DNA from 2 places in the Rhodococcus sp. NPDC127527 genome. Region 1 is predicted to be linked to the other one. Evidence: riboswitches for the same ligand, from Rfam matches in the RefSeq annotation. Region 1 holds a riboswitch; the other holds the start of a gene.
What was found. Region 1 has a riboswitch for cyclic di-AMP ahead of ACFVH2_RS11540 (transglycosylase family protein). Riboswitches for the same ligand answer to the same signal wherever they lie in the genome.
Positions count from the first base shown of each region.

Region 2: linked by a shared signal. The riboswitch ahead of ACFVH2_RS13675 (NlpC/P60 family protein) and the one ahead of ACFVH2_RS11540 (transglycosylase family protein) in region 1 are both predicted to bind cyclic di-AMP.

Region 1 is NZ_JBHXVP010000005.1:235,079-239,936, forward strand. Features, by position in the region: gene ACFVH2_RS11530 (helicase-associated domain-containing protein) at 1-901, opposite strand, end outside; gene ACFVH2_RS11535 (hypothetical protein) at 961-1,155, shown strand; gene ACFVH2_RS11540 (transglycosylase family protein) at 1,224-1,823, opposite strand; cyclic di-AMP (ydaO/yuaA leader) riboswitch at 1,828-2,031, opposite strand; gene ACFVH2_RS11545 (glycosyltransferase 87 family protein) at 2,163-3,485, opposite strand; gene ACFVH2_RS11550 (YccF domain-containing protein) at 3,482-3,889, opposite strand; gene ACFVH2_RS11555 (hypothetical protein) at 3,886-4,113, opposite strand; gene ACFVH2_RS11560 (cold-shock protein) at 4,235-4,645, shown strand; gene ACFVH2_RS11565 (DUF2771 family protein) at 4,642-4,858, opposite strand, start outside.
Region 2 is NZ_JBHXVP010000007.1:24,371-29,228, forward strand. Features, by position in the region: gene trpD (anthranilate phosphoribosyltransferase) at 1-274, shown strand, start outside; gene ACFVH2_RS13665 (Lrp/AsnC family transcriptional regulator) at 290-565, opposite strand; gene ACFVH2_RS13670 (DEDD exonuclease domain-containing protein) at 662-2,362, opposite strand; cyclic di-AMP (ydaO/yuaA leader) riboswitch at 2,899-3,063, shown strand; gene ACFVH2_RS13675 (NlpC/P60 family protein) at 3,076-3,642, shown strand; gene ACFVH2_RS13680 (NlpC/P60 family protein) at 3,979-4,858, shown strand, end outside.

The DNA.
Region 1 (4,858 bases):
CGATGCCGGCGGCCTTCGCCAGCCTGCGGGTCTCTCGTACCCCGAGCCCGCCCGCCTTGAGGGTGGGGGCGGGTTGGTCGCCGAGCGCGGCGATCAGGTCCTCGCAGTGCCGGACGAGCTCCAACGCCTCACCGGCCGCGGCCGCGTTGACGTCGGCGATCTTGTGCTTCTTCGCGCGGACCGGCGGCGGCGTCAGCGCGGTCGGGTCGGTGACCGTTTCGCCGCGCAGTGCCTGACCCACCTGGTACGGCAGTTCCACGGTCTGTTCGTCGATCCAGTGCAGCAGGCCGAGCGCCAGCAGGCGCTGGACGGGCCGGTCGGGTGGGGTGCCGGGCGCGGCGTCGCGGGTGCGGCCGATCGGCGAGCTGGTCGCCAGGGTGCCGAGCAGGCGGCGTTCGGCGTCGGTCAGGGTGTCGAGCGCCGCTGCGATCTGGTCCGCGGACATCACCTCGCCCGGCTGGTCGATGCGCCAGGTCACCGCGCCCGCCGCGGCGACCGCCACACGGAGCGTCCGGGTACCCCAGACCAGCGCCCGCGCGCGCAGCGCACCGAGGGCCTTGTCCACCGCGCGGACGGGGGCACGGCCGGCGAGCGCGTCGGTCAGTTGTTCGCGGCGCACGCCGACCTCGGCCGCCCGTTCGAGGGCGAGCAGGCCGAGCAGCGTCAGCTCGAGGACGTTGAGATCGTCGGCGGCGCGGAGCACCGAGGCGCGCTGCTCGGCGCGGGCGGCAAGCACCGACGGGTTCGCGGGCGGCGGGACCGCCAGGTCGGGGCGCAGTCGGAGCAGCTCCGCCAGCTCGGCATCGCTCCGCGCGGCCAGCCAGAGCGCCAGGCTCTCGGTCGCCGCGGCGGTGCCGTCGGGGGTGTCGGCGGCCGGGGCAGCACCTTCGGTGTCGGTCATCCCCTTCAGATTAGATACCTGGGGTGGTCCGGGCGCGGCCTCGGTGTCAAAATGGCCTCGTGGCTAACAATTCGAGCAAGCGATATGTAGATCCAGGCTGGCCGGCGGCGGAGATCCAGGACGGCGACCACGCCGTCACGGAGCTGTCGTCGTCGCGCTCCGGTGGGCTGTCCCCGTTCGGGGAGGACACCGAGTTCCCTCGCCCCGTGTCGGAACTGCCGTACGCACACCCGCACACCGTCATCAACCGCTGACGGCCGGGCATGGAGAAAGGCCCCGCACCTTCGAGGTGCGGGGCCTTTCTCGTGAGTCGAGCCGTTGGCTACTTCTGCAGGAGCGCCTTGGCGGCGTCGTACGCGGCCTGGACCTGCGGGTCGATGGTCACGCCGTGCGCCTTGACTGCCTCGAGAGCGTTGTCCAGGCTCCGCACCACGTCGGCGGTGCCGTTGGTGGCCGGGATGCTGGGCGCTGCGGGAATCTCGACCGCGGCCGCCGGGGCAGCCTTGGGGGTCTCGACGGCCTTGGCGGCGGGCGCGCTGCGCGGGGTGGAGCCGCTGGTCAGGCCGAGGCTGGAGGAGCAGGACGGCCAGGCGCCCCAACCCTGCGAGGCGAGGACCTTCTCGGCGACCGCGATCTGCTGCTCACGGGTGGCCTGGTTGGCGGTCGCGGCGTACTGCCCGCCACCGTGCGCGTTCCAGGTGCTGGGCGAGAACTGCAGGCCGCCCTGGTAGCCGTTGCCGGTGTTGATGCCCCAGTTGCCGCCGGCCTCGCACTGCGCGAGCCGATCCCAGTCGGAGTCGGGGGCAGCGCCTGCGGGGGCCGCGAAGGCCGCACCCGCTGCGCCGAAGACTGCGGTGGTGACGACGACCTTGGCGGCGGTCTTGCGCGTGTTCGTCGGTTTGCGATGGCGTCCAGCGGTCATGGTTCGTTCCTCTCCGCACGCGCCTGCGAGGTCAGCTGTCGGGTTCGGGCTGAGAGGTCGCCCGGCCGTGACCGCATCGTGATCGACGCGATTTCCGGCTTCACCCCAAGGAAGGCCTGTTGCTCGCCTACCGGTGTCCGCTGGGGACGTGGGTCCCCCGTCCTCGTCCCTGGGTAATTCGTGGGAATCCGTTCCGCGGGACAAGGTTTGGCGCGGCGGTCGGGATTGGCCGAACTTCCGGCCGTCCATGACCGTACGTGGCCGACGCCGGTGAGTCATCTCCTACGGATTTTTCGCGATCTTCGGCGTTTTGCCGGGACATTCCGCTGTTTGTGCAGGTCAGGCGACAGGTGTCGGTCCGAGACCCTCTCGTGATCGGGTCGTTATGTGAGGCAGATCACATGCGAGCTGGGGGCTGACCTCGGGTTCCGACCCGCCCCGCCGGGCCAGCGTCCCGACCACGGTGACCGCGGTGACGACGAAGAGCAACGGGTACGCCGCCTCGAAGACCGGAGCAAGGGCGGCGGGCGCGGGAACCATGAACAGCCCGATCGCCCACACTCCGTCCGGGAACCGGTGCGCCCAACACAGCAGCGGGGCCGCGAGGGCCACCGGCAGCGCGAACGAGAGCACCCGCGACGAGCGGAGCGCGCGGTCGAGCGCCAGGACGATCAGCGGGACGAACCACACCCAGTGGTGTCCCCAGGAGAACGGTGAGACGGCGCACGAGGTCAGTCCGCACATGGTGGTCGCGAGGAGGTCCTGGCCACGGCGGTGTGCCAGATGCACGGCCGTCATGCCCAGGACCGTGAGAGCGGCTGCGACCGCCAGCCACAGCAGCCGCGGCGGTTCGGCCTCGTGCAACAAGCGGGCTATCACCCCGGCGGCGGACTGATTGGCCGGCCAGGCCGTCTCCCCGATCCGGGTCGACTGGCGGAGGGTGACGGTCCAGTACGCCCACGAGTCGGAGAAGAGCACGACGAAGCCGACCGCGACCGTGGCGGCCAGCGTCGCGGTCGCGGTCGCCGCCGCCCGCCACTGCCGCGTGACCACCAGTTGGACGATGAACAGCGCCGGCGTCAGCTTGATCCCGGCGGCGAGTCCGACGGCGAATCCGCGTAGCCGACTGCCCTCGGGCCGACCGAGGTCCCAGAGCACGATCAGCATCAGCAACAGGTTGATCTGGCCGAGCCAGATGGTGGTCCGCACGGGTTCGAGCCAGCTGAAGATCACCGTCAGCAGCGCGCTCACCACGTACAACGTGCGGTCCGGCCGATACCCGAGCCGGCGCCAGCACAACAGCACCACGAGATAGAGGAAGGCGAAGTTCGCGAGGTAGCCGAGCAGGCTGGTGAGGTCCGGGGACAGGGCCCGCAGTGGGGCGAACAGGATCGCGGAGAACGGTGGGTAGGTGTACCACATGCCCCCGTGCAGGGCGTGGTCGTAGAGGCCCGCGCCGGTCAGCACGGTGGCGCCGCCGCTGCGGTAGACGAGCAGGTCGAGACCGTTGCGGAACAGGCCCCACAGCGGAGCGGCGAGCGGGACCACCCGGTCGTGTGCGAGGACCACCGCGGCGGCGAGGGCCGCGAGCGTTCCGACCAGCCACGGTGTCGAGGGGAGCGACCGCCCCGCAACCGGGACGGTGCGGGGCGGGGCGCTCACGAGCCGTAGCTCGTCGGGTAGCTCGGCGTGGAGCCGACGTCGACTATGTCCTTGCCGAGCGGCATCAGGGAGATCGGCACCATTTTCAGGTTCGCGATCGCCAGGGGGATTCCGATGATGGTGATGGCCATGGCGATGGCGCTGACGATGTGACCGATGGCCAGCCAGATCCCGCACAGGATCAGCCAGATCACATTGCCGACGAGGGAGCCGAGCCCCGAGGTCGGTTTACTGACCACCGTCTTCCCGAACGGCCAGAGCGCGTACACGCCGATCCGGAACGCGGCGATCCCGAACGGGATGGTGATGATCAGAATGCAGCAGATCACCCCCGCCACGAAGTATCCGAGGGCGAGCCAGAGGCCGCCGAAGACCAGCCAGATGATGTTGAGCAGGATCCTCATTGGTCGTCCCTTCTTCGAACGCGCCGTCCGGACTGGAGTGCGGACACGATGCCGAGCAGGAATCCGAGCGGGCAGGCGAGTGCCAGGAGGTACAGGGCCAGGCCCGGTTCGTGGCCGGTCGCGTAGATCACGAAGATCGCGACGATGGCGGCGATGCCGAGGGCGAAGAGGATGAGCGCGATGCGCAGGGTCACGGCGCCGCGGGGGGACGATTCACTGGCCACGCTTCAACGTTATCCCGTGAAATCCCCGGTGCCCCTACGAGGCGCGCGGGGGTAGACTCCGATTGTCGCGTCCCACACACGGTGGGGCGCGTTCCTTTATGTAGATGAGCAGGTGAACGCAGTGCCTACCGGCAAGGTGAAGTGGTACGACGTGGAAAAGGGCTTCGGCTTCCTCGCCCAGGAAGAGGGTGAGGACGTCTACGTCCGGTCGTCTGCGCTGCCCGCGGGTGTCGAGGGACTGAAGGCGGGCCAGCGCGTCGAGTTCGGGATGGCCGCGGGCCGTCGGGGACCGCAGGCGCTGAGCCTGAAGGTGCTGGATCCGGCCCCGACGCTCCGGCAGGGCGGCGGTCGCCCGGCCGACGCCGCCCGCAAGCACACGCCCGACGAACTCCACGGCATGGTCGAGGACATGATCACCCTGCTCGAGGCGAAGGTGCAGCCCGACCTGCGCAAGGGAAAGTACCCGGACCGCAAGACCGCGCAGCGGATCTCCGAGGTCGTGCGCGCTGTGGCCCGGGAACTCGACAGCTAGTACGTCTGGATCGCCCACACCGGGGCGAGGCCGCCGTTGGTCGGCAGCTGGATGATGACGCCGAGGAGTTGCTCGTCCTTCCCGGACGGCACCGTCACTGCGGCAGCCTCGCCCGGTGTGTAGTCGCGGTACCCGTTGAACACCTCACCCGTCTTGGGGTTGCCGATCTGCACGTTCAGGCGCCAGTCCGAGTTCGACACGTCCTTGGGCAGC
Region 2 (4,858 bases), on a different contig from region 1:
GATCGAGCGGGTACCGATCGAAGCGCTGCGCGGCGGGGACGCCGAGGCCAACGCGACCATCGCCCGCGCCGTCCTCGGCGGCGAGCGCGGCGCCGTGCACGACGCGGTGGTGTTGAACGCGGCGGGCGCGATCGCGGCGTACAGCGGACTGGAGACGAGCCTCGACGGCGCCCTCCGGGACGGACTGGAGAGGGCGGTGCAGGCCATCGACAGCGGCGCAGCCGCCGCGTTGCTCGACCGCTGGGTTGCGGTCAGCGCGTCGCTGGCGGGCTGACGCCGTCCGGCGTACTTACTCGCCGATGGAGAACGCCGCCTCGACGTCCGCGCTCGCGTAGGACCGGAACGCGATGTGCGTCGTGGTCTGCACGACGCCGTCCACCTTGTTGATCGCGCCGGTCACGACCTCGGCGATCTGCTCGTGGTCGCGAACCTTCACGATGGCGATCAGGTCGACGTCGCCCGCACACGAATACACCTCGGAGACACCCGCGATGTCTGCGACGGCCTGCGCCGTTTCCGGGATCCTGCTGGCCTCGGCATGAATGAGGACGATGGCGTTGATCATCTCGCTCCTTGTACAACGGTGGGGTGAGCCTCCCGGTCGCTCCTGGGGGCTCCGCTCGCAGCCTCCGGATCGCTCCGCGGGCTCCGCTCGCGTGCCTCAGCCTAGGCTGGCGGCGCGGGCGAGCGTGCACCACTGCAGCCACGCACCTGCCCCGCGGCTCGGTTCGGCGTAGCCGGCGCTCGCGCGCACGATCCGTACTCCGGGCGAGTCCAGCCAGCTCGCGAGGAGGCCGACCTCGCCGGCCATCGCGCCCCGCAGTGGCGACGGCTCGTCGATGACCGTCTCCGCGGCGAGGGTGAGTGCGTCGACGACCGGCATCGGTGGCACCCCCCGGGCCGCCACGCCGGCCGAGGCGAGGCGTCCGGCCCGGATCACCGCGAATTCCCAGCCGCCGCCGTCGCGTGGGCGCGCGGCGACCAGTTCGTCGATCGCGGCGACACTGGTGAGCCGTTGCGCGCGCCGCAGGGCGGTGGCGAGCGCCGCGGTCCGGTCGCGCAACCGGGCCGCGTTCTCGAACAGTTCGGCGGCCGCGAGTTCGTCGATGCGCCCGCGCAGCCGGTGCAGTGGCGCGTCGTCGGCGCCGCGGATCAGCCGGCGTGCGGCCTCCACGGCGCGGCCGTACTCGTCGGGGCCCTGCGGGTCGCTCCCCGCCGGGCAGCCGCCGACCGCCGTCGCGGGGCAGTCCGGTCCGTGCTGCTGGTCGTTGCGGATCTTCTTGGTACAACTCCGGATTCGGCACACCTCGGTGAGCGTCGCCGCGACGTCGGCGGCGTCGGTGCGGTTGCCGAAAGGCCCGAGCGCGTCGGGCGCGGACCGCCGGGTCACCGACAGCCTGGGGAACGGCTCGTCGGTGGTGGTGATCCACCAGGCCCGGCGCGGGAACTTCGACCGACGGTTGTACGGCGGCGCGTGTGCGGCCAGCAGCCGTAATTCGCGCACGGCGGCCTCGAGCCCGTGCGCACACTCGACATGGTCGACGCGGGTGGCGAGCGCGACCATCTCCTTCATGCGTGCGCGGGTCTCGGAACCGGTGAAGTAGCCCCGGACCCGCCGCTGGAGGTTGACCGCCGTGCCGACGTAGAGCACCTCGTCGGACGGGCCGCGGAACAGGTAGACGCCCGGGGTGCGGGGCAGGTGGGCGGCCAGGCCGCGTTTGCCGCGCTGTGCCGCGGAGACGTTGGGGAGGTAGTCGACGAGTTCCGGATAGCTGTGCACGCCGAGGTTGCCGACCCGCTCGAAGAGGCCGTGCAGCACGTCCACGGTGGCCCGGGCGTCGTCGAGTGCGCGGTGGGTGGGACGGGTGCTCACCGCGAACAGGGATGCGAGGGCGGAGAGCTTGACCGAGGGCGCCTCCTCGCGGGAGAGCACGCGGCGGGCCAGCTTGACCGTGCACAGCACCTGGAACGGCGGCCAGCGGAGATCGCACTGGGCGGCGGCGGCCTTGAGGAACCCGATATCGAACGGTGCGTTGTGCGCGACGAGCACCGCTCCGCGAGCGAACTCGAGGAAGCTCGGCAGCACGCGCTCGATCCGCGGCGCGCCGACGAGCATCGCGGAGGTGATCCCGGTGAGTTCGACGATGAACGGCGGCATGGTCCGGCCCGGGTCGACCAGGGTGGCGAGCTCGCCGAGGACCTCGCCGCCGCGGATCTTGACCGCGCCGATCTCGGTGATCGCGTCCTCGCCGGAACGACTGCCCGTCGTCTCGAGGTCGACGACGACGAACGTGGTCTCGCGCAACGGGGTGTCCAGCTCGTCGAATGTCAGCTGGCGGGCGGCTGCGCTCTGGTGACTCACCGGTCCGAGGCTAGGTGCCGGTACCGACAGGTCGCGGATCCGGCGGTTCGGCGGGATCGACGTGTCGGACCCCCTGGCTACTTTCCGTCCCGAGGGCCTGCGAAACGCCCGGAACCAGCGAAAGAGACGAGGGTCACAGTGATTGTGGATTGCAGTGATTGCGCGGTTCGGGGTCTCGCGTGCGGCGAGTGTGTGGTGACCGTCCTGCTCGACCGGCCCGGTGTCGCCCCGGGCGGGTCGCCCTCGGCCGCAGGGCGTTCCTCCCGGACGAGTATTGAGCAGGACGAACGACGCGCGATCGAGGTTCTCGCGGCGGCCGGGATGGTGCCGCGACTGAGGCTGGTGCGGGCCGTGGACGAGACACAGACTGGTCGGTCGTTATCTGGCCGTGACACGGGAGTGGCGTAGCCGGGCCGCGAGGCCCGATCTGGGTGAATTGTCCGGCTTTCCGGGGTCGACGAGTCGACACGGTGAGTGGGCTTTCGTAATCTTCCTGAGACCTAACGGAGTCTTGCCTCGCCACACCGGCGGAGCATCGTCAGGTACCGCCTAATCGATTTCCCGCGAGGGGATCGTGCCGGGGACCCAAGTTTCCACTGGGGTGAATCCCGACGGAACGCAGCACGCGTGCCGCCGGGTAGGGCTGATCTTCCCAGCCCGAACCCGTCAGCTAACTCGGTCGGCGGAGGAATGGAAGAAAGGCCCTCCCTTTCGTGGCAACACTCAGCTCCAAGCGCTCGATGCGACGGATCGTCGTCGCCAGCGCCATGACGCTCGGCGCGATCACCGTCACTGCGGCTCCGGCGCTCGCCGAGCCGGTCACGGTCCCCGGCGTCGGCACCTTCGACATCCCGGGTGTTCCCGCCCAGACCATCCAGCTTCCCGCCCTGCCCGGGCTGCCCGGGGCGCCTGCCCTTCCGGCCCCCGCGCCGGTCGTCACCGCAGGTGAGAAGGCCGTTCAGGCCGCCGCCAGCAAGATCGGGGCCCCCTACGTGTGGGGCGCCGCCGGTCCCGACGCCTTCGACTGCTCCGGCCTCGTCCAGTGGGCCTTCAAGCAGGCAGGCCTCAACCTGCCGCGCACGAGCTACGACCAGGCCGCCGCGGGCACCCCGGTCTCGACTTCCGCCCTGCAGGTCGGTGACGTCGTCTCCTTCTACGGCGGGTCGCACTCGGGCATCTACGCCGGCAACGGTGAGGTCATCCACGCCGCGACCTCCGGTACGCCGGTCAAGCGCGCCCCGATCGCCTCCATGCCGATGGACGGCGCTCGCCGCTACTGAGCGCGCCGCAACTTCGAGCGAACGAGGGGCCCCGATCCGATGCGGATCGGGGCCCCTCGTGCATCCGCCGGCCGGGTCTGTCCGGTATGTCGATCGGGTCGAGAATCGGGTGTCCGCGTGGGTGGACACCGCCGTATGCCATTCCGTAACCTGGTCGAGACCTTCCGAACCTCCAGTTCCGACCGGAGCGGGAGCGGGGGTCGCCGCCAGAGCGGGCCCCGCGTCGAACACGGGGCCGCACCGAGAACCCAGCACTGCATCGGGTGGATCCACCGTGGAGCCACCGGGCAGCCGGCCGGGTCGGCAGCAACAGCGGAAGAAGGAGTACGAGTCTTCGTGGCGTCACACAGATCGAGGCGGTCCAGGGGCGGAGCCCTTGTGACCGGCGTGTTGTCCATCGCGTTGGTCGCGGCCGCCACGGGCACCGCGGGAGCGGACCCGGCACCCGACAGCCCGACCACTGCCCTCGAGAAGCTCTCCGACCTCTCCCGCAAGTCCGAGCAGACCACCGAGGCGATGCACAACGCGCAGATCGACCTCGACTCCAAGGTCGCCGTCCAGCGGGACGCCGAGGCCCGGCACCTCGCCGACCAGGGCGTGCTCGACGCCGCCCGGGCGAAGGTCGCGCAGTTCCAGCCCGCCGTCGACAAGTTGACCGCCGCCAACTACCAGGGCGGTCGGGTCAACCGACTGTTCGCGGTGATGGTGTCCGACTCGCCGCAGCAACTCCTCGACCAGATGTCCGCCTTGAGCGTCCTCTCCGCCGACACCGCCGCCCAGGTCGGCCAGTTCAAGGAGGCCACCGACCAGGCCGCGACCGCCGAGAAGGCGTCGCGAGAGTCGGCCGACGCCGCGCGCACGGCGACCGAGCAGGCGAAGTCGATCAGCGACGGTCTGCAGCGCACCCAGAGCGACCTGCAGGCGCAGATCGCGCAGGTGACACAGGCGTTCGGCGCGCTCACCAACTCGGAGCGCTCGTCGCTCAGCGGCTCGTCGTTCCCGCCCGGACTCGACTCCGCGACGATCCTCAAGGCGCTGGTGCCCGGTGCGAACAACGGCGCGGTGCAGGCCGCGATGACGCAGATCGGCAAGCCGTACGTGTGGGGAGCCACCGGACCCGACGGCTACGACTGCTCGGGCCTGATGGTGTGGGCGTACAAGCAGATCGGCAAGGTGCTGCCGCGGTCCAGCCAGGCCCAGGCCGCCAGCGGCATCC